2 regions of the Rhizobium sp. BT04 genome follow, and region 2 is predicted to be linked to the other one. Evidence: predicted binding sites of a transcription regulator. Region 2 holds the regulator's gene; the other holds the start of a gene.

Region 1 (4,213 bases), 1.1 Mb from region 2:
GCGGTGCGCCGGAGAACAGCGCGCCGATCATCGGGATCGGGCCCAGCCAGTCTATCAGCACCGGCTGAATGTAATCCGACATGAAAGGCGCGAAGGTGAAAAGACCCCACATGCCGTAAATGATCGAGGGGATGCCGGCGAGAAGCTCGACGGCGCCGCCGATCGGCCCGCGAATGGAGCGCGGCGCAACTTCGGTAATGAAAACCGCGATACCGAGGCTGACGGGAACGCCGATGATCATGGCGAGCGCCGAGGTGACCAGCGTCCCGTAGATCGGCACAAGCCCCGCAAACTGCTCGGCGACCGGATCCCATTCCGTGCCGGTGAGGAAACCGAGGCCGAAGGTCCGGAACGCCTGAAACCCGCTCAAGGCCATGGAGATCGCCGCGGCAAGCAATGCCGCCAGAACAAAACAGGCCGCAGCCCAAAACTATCCAATAGAAAATACGATCGCCGGTCGCGCCGTCGCGACGCTTCACGCCCGCTCCGGAGACGGGCAGCGATGCCGATGCTTCGCTCATATCAATACGCTCGACTGCGCTGAGGGGGTAAAGGTATTCGAGCATGATGCCGAAAAGTGTAAGCGGTTTTCGGGCGACATCATGCTCTAACCCCTTAATTTAGAACAGGATTCAGATTTTAGGCCGGCTCGGCCTAAAATCATCCTGTTCTAGGGCGGAAAACCTCGCTTTCCGCCCCGACCGCGTTTCTTGCAAGGATCAGCCCTTGAACGAGGCTGTCCAGTAGTCCTCGATCTGCTTCACGACGGCTTGCGGAAGCGGAACGTAGTCGAGGGAAGAGGCTTCCTTCTGGCCGTTTTCGAGCGCCCACTTGAAGAAGGCGAAGGCAGCCTTGGAGCGTGCCGCATCCTTCGGTTCCTTGTACATGATCGCCCAGGTCGTGGCGGTCACCGGCCAGGCCTTTTCGCCCGGAGCGTTGGTCATGATCAGGTAGAAGTCCTGAGCCTTGGCCCATTCGGCGCTGGCGGCGGCGGCCGAGAAGCTTTCGGCATTCGGCTTCGGATACTGGCCGGCAGCGTTCTGGATCAGGGCGTAGGGCAGCTTGTTTTGCAGGGCGTAGGCATATTCGACGTAGCCGATCGAATCCTTGACGCGGGTGACGTAGGCAGCGACGCCTTCGTTGCCCTTGCCGCCGATGCCGACCGGCCAGTTGACGGCGGTGCCTTCGCCGACCTTGCTCTTCCAGTCTTCGTTGACCTTGGAGAAATAGTTGGTCCAGTTGAAGGAGGTGCCGGAACCGTCCGAACGGTGGACGACGGCGATCTGGCTGTCGGGCAGCTTCAGGCCGGGGTTCAGATCGGCAATGGCCTTATCGTTCCACTTGGTGACGTTGCCGAGATAGATGTCGGCGAGAACCTTGCCGGTCAGTTTCAGCTCGCCCGACTTGATGCCCTTGACGTTGATGACGGGAACGATGCCGCCGACAACAAGCGGGAACTGGCCGAAACCGCCATCGGTCAATTCCCTAGGCTCGAGCGGCTTGTCGGATGCGCCGAAATCGACCGTTGCAGCCTTGATCTGGGCGATACCGCCGCCCGAACCGATCGACTGGTAGTTCAGCTTGTCGCCGGTCTGCTTGTTATAGTCCGCAGACCATTTGGACAGCACCGGATAGACGAAGGTGGAGCCGGCGCCGGTGATATCGGCAGCCGACGCCGAAACCGCCAGAGCGGCAACCAGACCCGCACCGAGGCAGGCCGAGAGGAGTTTCCTGGTGAGCATATGAAGCGCTTCCCTAATGGATTTGAAGAACGACGAGACCAGCGCCATGGCGGGGGTGTCCATTGTCTCGGGCGCTGAAAGTCGCGTCACATCAGGCGGGCTAGGCGCGTATTATTACAGTTTGATGACGGCTTTTGACCGTTGAAACCGAATGCGCGGCCATGCGTCAAACACTGCGCTGGGCGCCTTTCCATTGAATGCGGGATTTAACAAAGCCTTAGCAAAAACATTGGGATAGATTGACGCATGGCTGTGGTGGATTGCCGCAGCCGTGGCTAAAAATGTCGTTTCAGGCTTTTGAATTTCCGTCGGCGGTTACCGGTCACCGCTCCGCGGGGTCACCGGCAACGCCATCATGCGGCCGACTCTTCTTCCAGCCTGCTGGATATGTCGTGTGCCGACATCGGTCTTCCCATCAGATAGCCTTGAAGCTGATCGCAGCCGGCCTCGCGCAGGATCGCCGCCTGGCGGCTATTCTCGATGCCTTCTGCGGTCACGGGAATCTGCAAGGCGGTCGCCAGCGAAATGGTCGCCCGAAGGACATCGGCGCCATTGGCGCCTTCATCGAGAGCGGAGACGAGCGAGCGATCGATCTTCATGCGATCGAACCCGAACTGCCGCAAGGCGCCAATGCTGGCGTAGCCGCAGCCAAAGTCGTCGAGTGCGAACTTGATGCCGACGCGCTTGAGCTGGTCGATCGAGCGCCGGGCCTGATCCGGATTTGTCATCAGAACGCCTTCGGTGATCTCCAAGGTCAGGCGCTTCGGATTGAAATCGAGCTCCTGCAGGACCGAGATCACCTCGGCGGCAAATTCGGGATTGCAGAGCTGGACCGGCGAAACGTTTACCGACAATGCCAGATCGGGCCAGTTCTTGGCATGCTCGATCGATGTTCTCAGCATATGAACACCGAGCGCATCGATGAGGCCGCACCGCTCGGCGAGAGGGATGAAAACCTCCGGACTGATGTTTCCTGTTGCGGTTCGCCAGCGCGCCAGCGCTTCCAGGCCGGTCACGGCGCCGGTGGTGGCGGAGACGAGCGGCTGGAAAACGGCTTCGATTGCGCCGCTCTTGATGGCGCCCTTCAAGCGGCCTTCCATTTCGGCGACCCGTTGGCGCTCCTGGTCGAGCTCGGGGGCGTACTCGACCGCCTGGCCTCTGCCATTTGCCTTGGCACGGTAGAGCGCCATGTCGGCCCTGCGCAGAAGCTCCAAGGGCTCGACGTCTCCGTCGCGCACCGCAGCGCCGATGCTTGCTCCGACTTCGATTGTTCGTCCGTCGATTTTGAAGGGCTCGGCAAACAGCGCCAGGATGGTCGTTTCCATATCTTCGCACGTGGCGGATCCGACATGCACCAGCGCAAATTCGTCGCCCCCCAGCCGGCCTGCGGCAAGAATTTCGGGGTGACAGGCCATCAGCGCCTTCGAGACCATTCGGATCAAATCGTCCCCAACCGCATGCCCCCAGGCATCGTTGACGGCCTTGAAGCCGTCAAGATCGACCAGATAGAGCCGGAGTGGCGCAGAGTCCGAATTCCCGATGTCTTCCAGCAGGCCGAGAAGCCCATGTCTGTTGAACAGGCCGCTGAGGTTATCATGACCCGCTTCGAAAAGCGCTGCCTGCGCCAATTGGCGCAGGCGCCGCGCCTCGGACGCGCCGACCAGGAGAACACCGACCAGGAACAGCGAAAGGATGGCGACGGAGGCCGCAACATAAGGTGTCACCTGATGAAATACCGTGCTTCCCGGCGCCTTGCTCGGCCAGACAAGATAGCCGATGACGGCGCCCTTCATGTCCTTGATCGGCGTGTTCAGGAATTCCGGCTTTGGCGCCGCCTCGAGGTGCAGGCCTTCGAGTTCATGTTCGTTTGAGAGCGCGTCGAGAACTTCTGATGTAAATTCCTTGTAGAAGCTCAGCGTGCTGAGCTTCGGAAGCTCGCCGGCGGCCTCGAATGGCTGGATCGCCTGCGATGCGATCAGCGCGATACCGCTTTCGGTCTTGATAAAATTAACCACAGGCGCCTTCGCCGGATCGGCAGCAGCATTGATCTGCCCATAAAAGGCCTGGCCGAAAAACGCGCCCGGCTGAAAAGGCTTGCCTTTGGCATAGGCGGAGACGACCGAACTCCGGTCGGGGCCGATCACGATCGCGCCGTCATAGAGCGGGTAATCCGCGCTGGTTTTTCCCCAGTTCTCATAGGCCCAATCGGCGGCGGTCGGCGATGAGGTCGCACTATAGGCATCGTCCCATACGGCATTGTCCGTCGTTGTCGCGCCCAGGCGAGCCACGAACGCTCCGATCGCTGCGTCGGCGGCGCGACTGGCCCTGGCGTCATCGATCTCGTTTGCCGACCGTGTCATCGTGACGACGACATGCGCCATAAGGCCGGTCAGCACGAGGGCGACGACCAGGAAGCAGACCGTCGTCGCGACGATGGAAGAGGTTTGAGTTCGAACGTGCCTACCCGCAAG
Region 2 (4,213 bases):
CGAGGCCCTGGCGGAAAACCAGTGCTACGTCGCGCACCTGCTGGAGGAAGCCATCGGCGAGAATGATGTCGAGCACGGCGCTGCCGACGGCCATGGCAAGCGGATTGCCGCCATAGGTCGAGCCATGCGTGCCGGCCTTCATGCCGGAGGCAGCCTCTGATGTGGCAAGGCAGGCACCGAGCGGGAACCCGCCGCCGATGCCCTTGGCGACCGCCATGATGTCGGGGGTGACGCCCGACCATTCATGGGCGAAGAGCTTGCCGGTACGGCCGACGCCGGTCTGGACCTCGTCGAGGATCAGCAGCAGGCCGTGTTCGTCGCAGATCTGGCGAAGCGCCTTCATGAATTCGGGGGTGGCGGGACGCACGCCGCCCTCGCCCTGCACCGGCTCGATCAGGACTGCGGCCGTGGCATCGGTGATCGCGGCGCGCACCGCTTCGATATCGCCGAAAGCCACCTGATCAAAACCCGGCGCCTTGGGGCCGAAGCCTTCGAGATATTTCTCCTGGCCGCCGGCGGCGATCGTCGCCAGCGTCCGCCCGTGGAAGGCGCCTTCGAAGGTGATGATATGGAAGCGCTCGGGATGGCCCTTGGAATACTGATAGCGGCGCGCCGTCTTGATCGCGCATTCGAGCGCCTCGGCGCCCGAATTGGTGAAGAACACCTTGTCGGCGAAGGTGGCGTCCGTCAGCCGTTTGGCCAGGCGCTCCTGGCCGGGGATCTCATAGATGTTGGAGAGGTGCCAGACCTTGTCGGCCTGCTCCTTCAGGGCGCCCACCACATGCGGATTGCTGTGGCCGACCGAGGTGACGGCGACGCCGGCGCCGAAATCGAGATATCGCTCGCCGCTTTCGGTGATCAGCCACACGCCCTCGCCTCGCTCGAACCGCAGCGGGGCACGAGAATAGGTGTCATAAAGCGGCGCGGCTTCAGCCATGGCGCGATCTCCCGATCTAAAGTTATGGGGCGACTGACTCCGGCTAAGAAAACCAGGCCCGAAAAATCAAAAATGCCGCCTTGCGGCGGCGACTGGCACTATTTCCTTTTCGCGCTGCAATGTCAACAAAACTGCGCCCTTAGCGCATGCAGCAAGGGTGTGCAGCGGCATTTTCAGTCTTCAACAGGCATTATTGCAGAAATGCCACGCAGGGGCAGCAAGTTGGGGAAAACTACGAATTCGATTCATCCGGATTCATGCGACTCTTGTCACGGAGTCAGCCTCACACTAGGTTAAAGTTCAATTACTAGACTGCATGCGGCGGAACTAGTCACCAAAATTGATCAAGCGTTTCTTGTTTCGGAGCTCCCGGGACAACGGTGAGGGATTCTGCCATCACCAACGCAAAAGGTGGAGACAGGGCATGAACTGGACAGACGAGCGGGTCGAGAAACTCAAGAAGCTTTGGGCCGAAGGACTGAGCGCCAGCCAGATCGCGGCGCAACTTGGCGGTGTCAGCAGAAACGCTGTTATCGGCAAGGTTCACCGACTGAGCCTTCCGGGCCGTGCCAAGGCCGGCGGCACCAGCACCGCGGCGCGAACGCCGAAGCGCAATACAGCGGCACCGCGCGCGCCGAACTACGCCTCTCGCGTCACCACCCGCACCGTTACCCGCCAGCAGGGCGCAACGATGCTGAAGGAAGAGATCGAGATCGAAACGATCGAGGAAATGGAATATGTGCCGAGGGGCAACGTGGTCGTGCCGATTTCGCGCCGCCTCGGCCTGACGGAACTGACCGAACGCACCTGCAAGTGGCCGGTCGGCGATCCGCTGAAGGACGACTTCCACTTCTGCGGCTGCGAATCCCCCGACAATTCGCCCTATTGCAGCTATCACCAGAAGCTCGCCTACCAGCCGGTCAACGAACGCCGCCGGGCGGCAGCGCGGGCTGGCTGAGAAGAACAGCATCGTTAGAATGCAGAAAACGGGCCGCGTGGCCCGTTTTTTTATGCGTGGATGGAAGCGCTCATTGCGGCTATGGCTGCCCCTCACCCTAACCCTCTCCCCGTAAACGGGGCGAGGGGACGTGCCACACGAGAGGTGTAGGAAGGGGAACGGAGACGTCGCGGCGGGGTCCCTTCGCCCCGCGAGCGGGGAGAAGGTGGCGGCAGCCGGATGAGGGGCAGTCCATCGCCGCGAACCGGACAGCAGCGGGACAAGCCCGAGCATCACGAAAGAGCCGTCGGCCGAGCTGTAGTGACGCAGCCCTCAGGCTTCCATCGAATACCCGGCGCCGCGGACGGTGCGGATGACGTCCTGCATGTTGGAGAAATTCAGCGCCTTGCGCAGCCGGCCGACATGGACGTCGACGGTGCGTTCGTCGACATAGATGTCGTGGCCCCAGACGCCGTCGAGAAGCTGCGAGCGGGAGAAGACCCGGCCCGGCGACGACATCAGGAATTCCAGCAGGCGGAATTCGGTGGGGCCGAGGCGGACTTCGCGGCTCTTGCGATGGACGCGGTGGGTTTCGCGGTCGAGCTCGATATCGCCGCACTTCAGCACCGTCGACAGCACCTCGGGACGGGCGCGGCGCAGCATCGCCTTGACGCGGGCAACCAGCTCAGGGGTCGAGAAGGGCTTGACGACATAATCGTCGGCCCCCGTCGAAAGTCCGCGGACGCGCTCGCTCTCTTCGCCGCGCGCCGTCAGCATGATGATCGGCAGGCGCTCGGTTTCCGGCCGCATGCGCAGGCGCCGGCAGAGCTCGATGCCGGAGACGCCGGGCAGCATCCAATCGAGGATCAGAAGATCGGGCGTGCGCTCCTGAAGCCGCATTTCGGCTTCGTCGCCACGAAGGATGGTATCGACCTCGAAGCCTTCCGCTTCGAGATTGTAGCGAAGAAGCACGCTCAGGGCTTCTTCGTCTTCAACAACTGCAACTCTCGGGATCATGCGTCTCGGTCTCCTCGCGCATGATCCTTAAACCGGGGGTGATTTAAGCAATGCATCCTGCGCAAATTCACAAACTGGCTGCGACCTCTTTGCGCGCCCGCACGGGCGCGCATGCAATTGACTGGTCCGGGCGACTGGCCCGGGCTGTCCGGGCGACTGGCCCGGGCTGTCCGGGCGATTATTCCGTAACCGCGCCGACGGTGTTGGCGCTGTCGTCCTTCGGACGATCGCCTTCCGGCTGCGCGCCGGTCGCCATGTAATAGATCGTCTCGGCGATGTTGGTGGCGTGGTCGCCGATGCGCTCGATGTTCTTGGCGCAGAAGAGAAGATGCGTGCAGCTGGTGATGTTGCGCGGGTCTTCCATCATGTAGGTCAGGAGCTCGCGGAACAGCGAGGTGTACATCGCGTCGATCTCGTTGTCGCGCTCGCGGATCGCATTCGCCTTGTCGGCGGCGCGCGTCGTGTAGACGTCGAGCACTTCCTTGAGCTGGACGAGCGCCAGCTCGGACAGATGCTCGAGGCCGCGGGCGAGCTTGCGGGGAACGCCGGTGCTTTGGACGGCGATGACGCGCTTGGCGGTGTTCTTGCCGAGGTCGCCGACGCGTTCGAGATCGGCGGCGATGCGGATCGAACCCATGATCTCACGCAGGTCCGCGGCCATCGGCTGGCGGCGGGCGATGGTGACGATCGCCTTGTCGCCGATTTCGCGTTCGGCGTGATCGAGGATCACATCGTCGGAGATGACCTTCTGCGCCAGCGCGGTATCGCCGTTGACCAGCGCCCGTACGGATTCGGCGACCATCTGTTCGGCCAGGCCACCCATTTCGGAAATCCGCCTGGAAAGGAACTTCAGATCATCATCATAGGCAGAATAAATATGTGTCGATGCCATGGGGCTTTATCCTCGAATAACGGAAAGGCTTGGTAACGCCAAAATCAGCCGAAGCGACCCATGATGTAGTCCTGGGTGCGCGGATCGTCGGGATTGGTGAACATCTTGTCGGTGTCGTTCTCCTCGACGAGATTGCCGAGGTGGAACATGGCGGTGCGCTGCGAGACGCGCGCGGCCTGCTGCATGGAGTGGGTGACGATGACGATCGTGTAGTTCTCGCGCAGTTCGTGGATCAGCTCCTCGACCTTGGCGGTGGCGATCGGGTCGAGCGCCGAGCAGGGCTCGTCCATCAAGATGACTTCAGGGCTGACGGCGACGGCGCGTGCAATGCAGAGGCGCTGCTGCTGGCCGCCCGAAAGACCCGTGCCGGATTCATGCACGCGGTCCTTGACTTCGTTCCAGAGACCGGCGCGCTGCAGGCTGGTCTCGA

What was found. Region 2 encodes PhoB, which activates phosphate uptake and scavenging genes when phosphate is short. Its sites were predicted from a motif close to TGTCATNNANCTGTCAT; they were not measured.
Region 1: pstS (phosphate ABC transporter substrate-binding protein PstS) is a predicted target of PhoB. The motif match lies at 1,856-1,872, and genes of this name have one in related genera.

Annotation. Positions count from the first base shown of each region.
Region 1 is NZ_CP125652.1:4,665,891-4,670,103, reverse strand. Features, by position in the region: partial or broken gene pstC (phosphate ABC transporter permease subunit PstC) at 1-521, opposite strand, end outside; gene pstS (phosphate ABC transporter substrate-binding protein PstS) at 720-1,742, opposite strand; gene QMO82_RS31190 (bifunctional diguanylate cyclase/phosphodiesterase) at 2,096-4,213, opposite strand, start outside.
Region 2 is NZ_CP125652.1:3,587,159-3,591,371, reverse strand. Features, by position in the region: gene QMO82_RS25755 (aspartate aminotransferase family protein) at 1-937, opposite strand, end outside; gene QMO82_RS25750 (GcrA family cell cycle regulator) at 1,362-1,895, shown strand; gene phoB (phosphate regulon transcriptional regulator PhoB) at 2,208-2,891, opposite strand; gene phoU (phosphate signaling complex protein PhoU) at 3,070-3,783, opposite strand; gene pstB (phosphate ABC transporter ATP-binding protein PstB) at 3,828-4,213, opposite strand, start outside.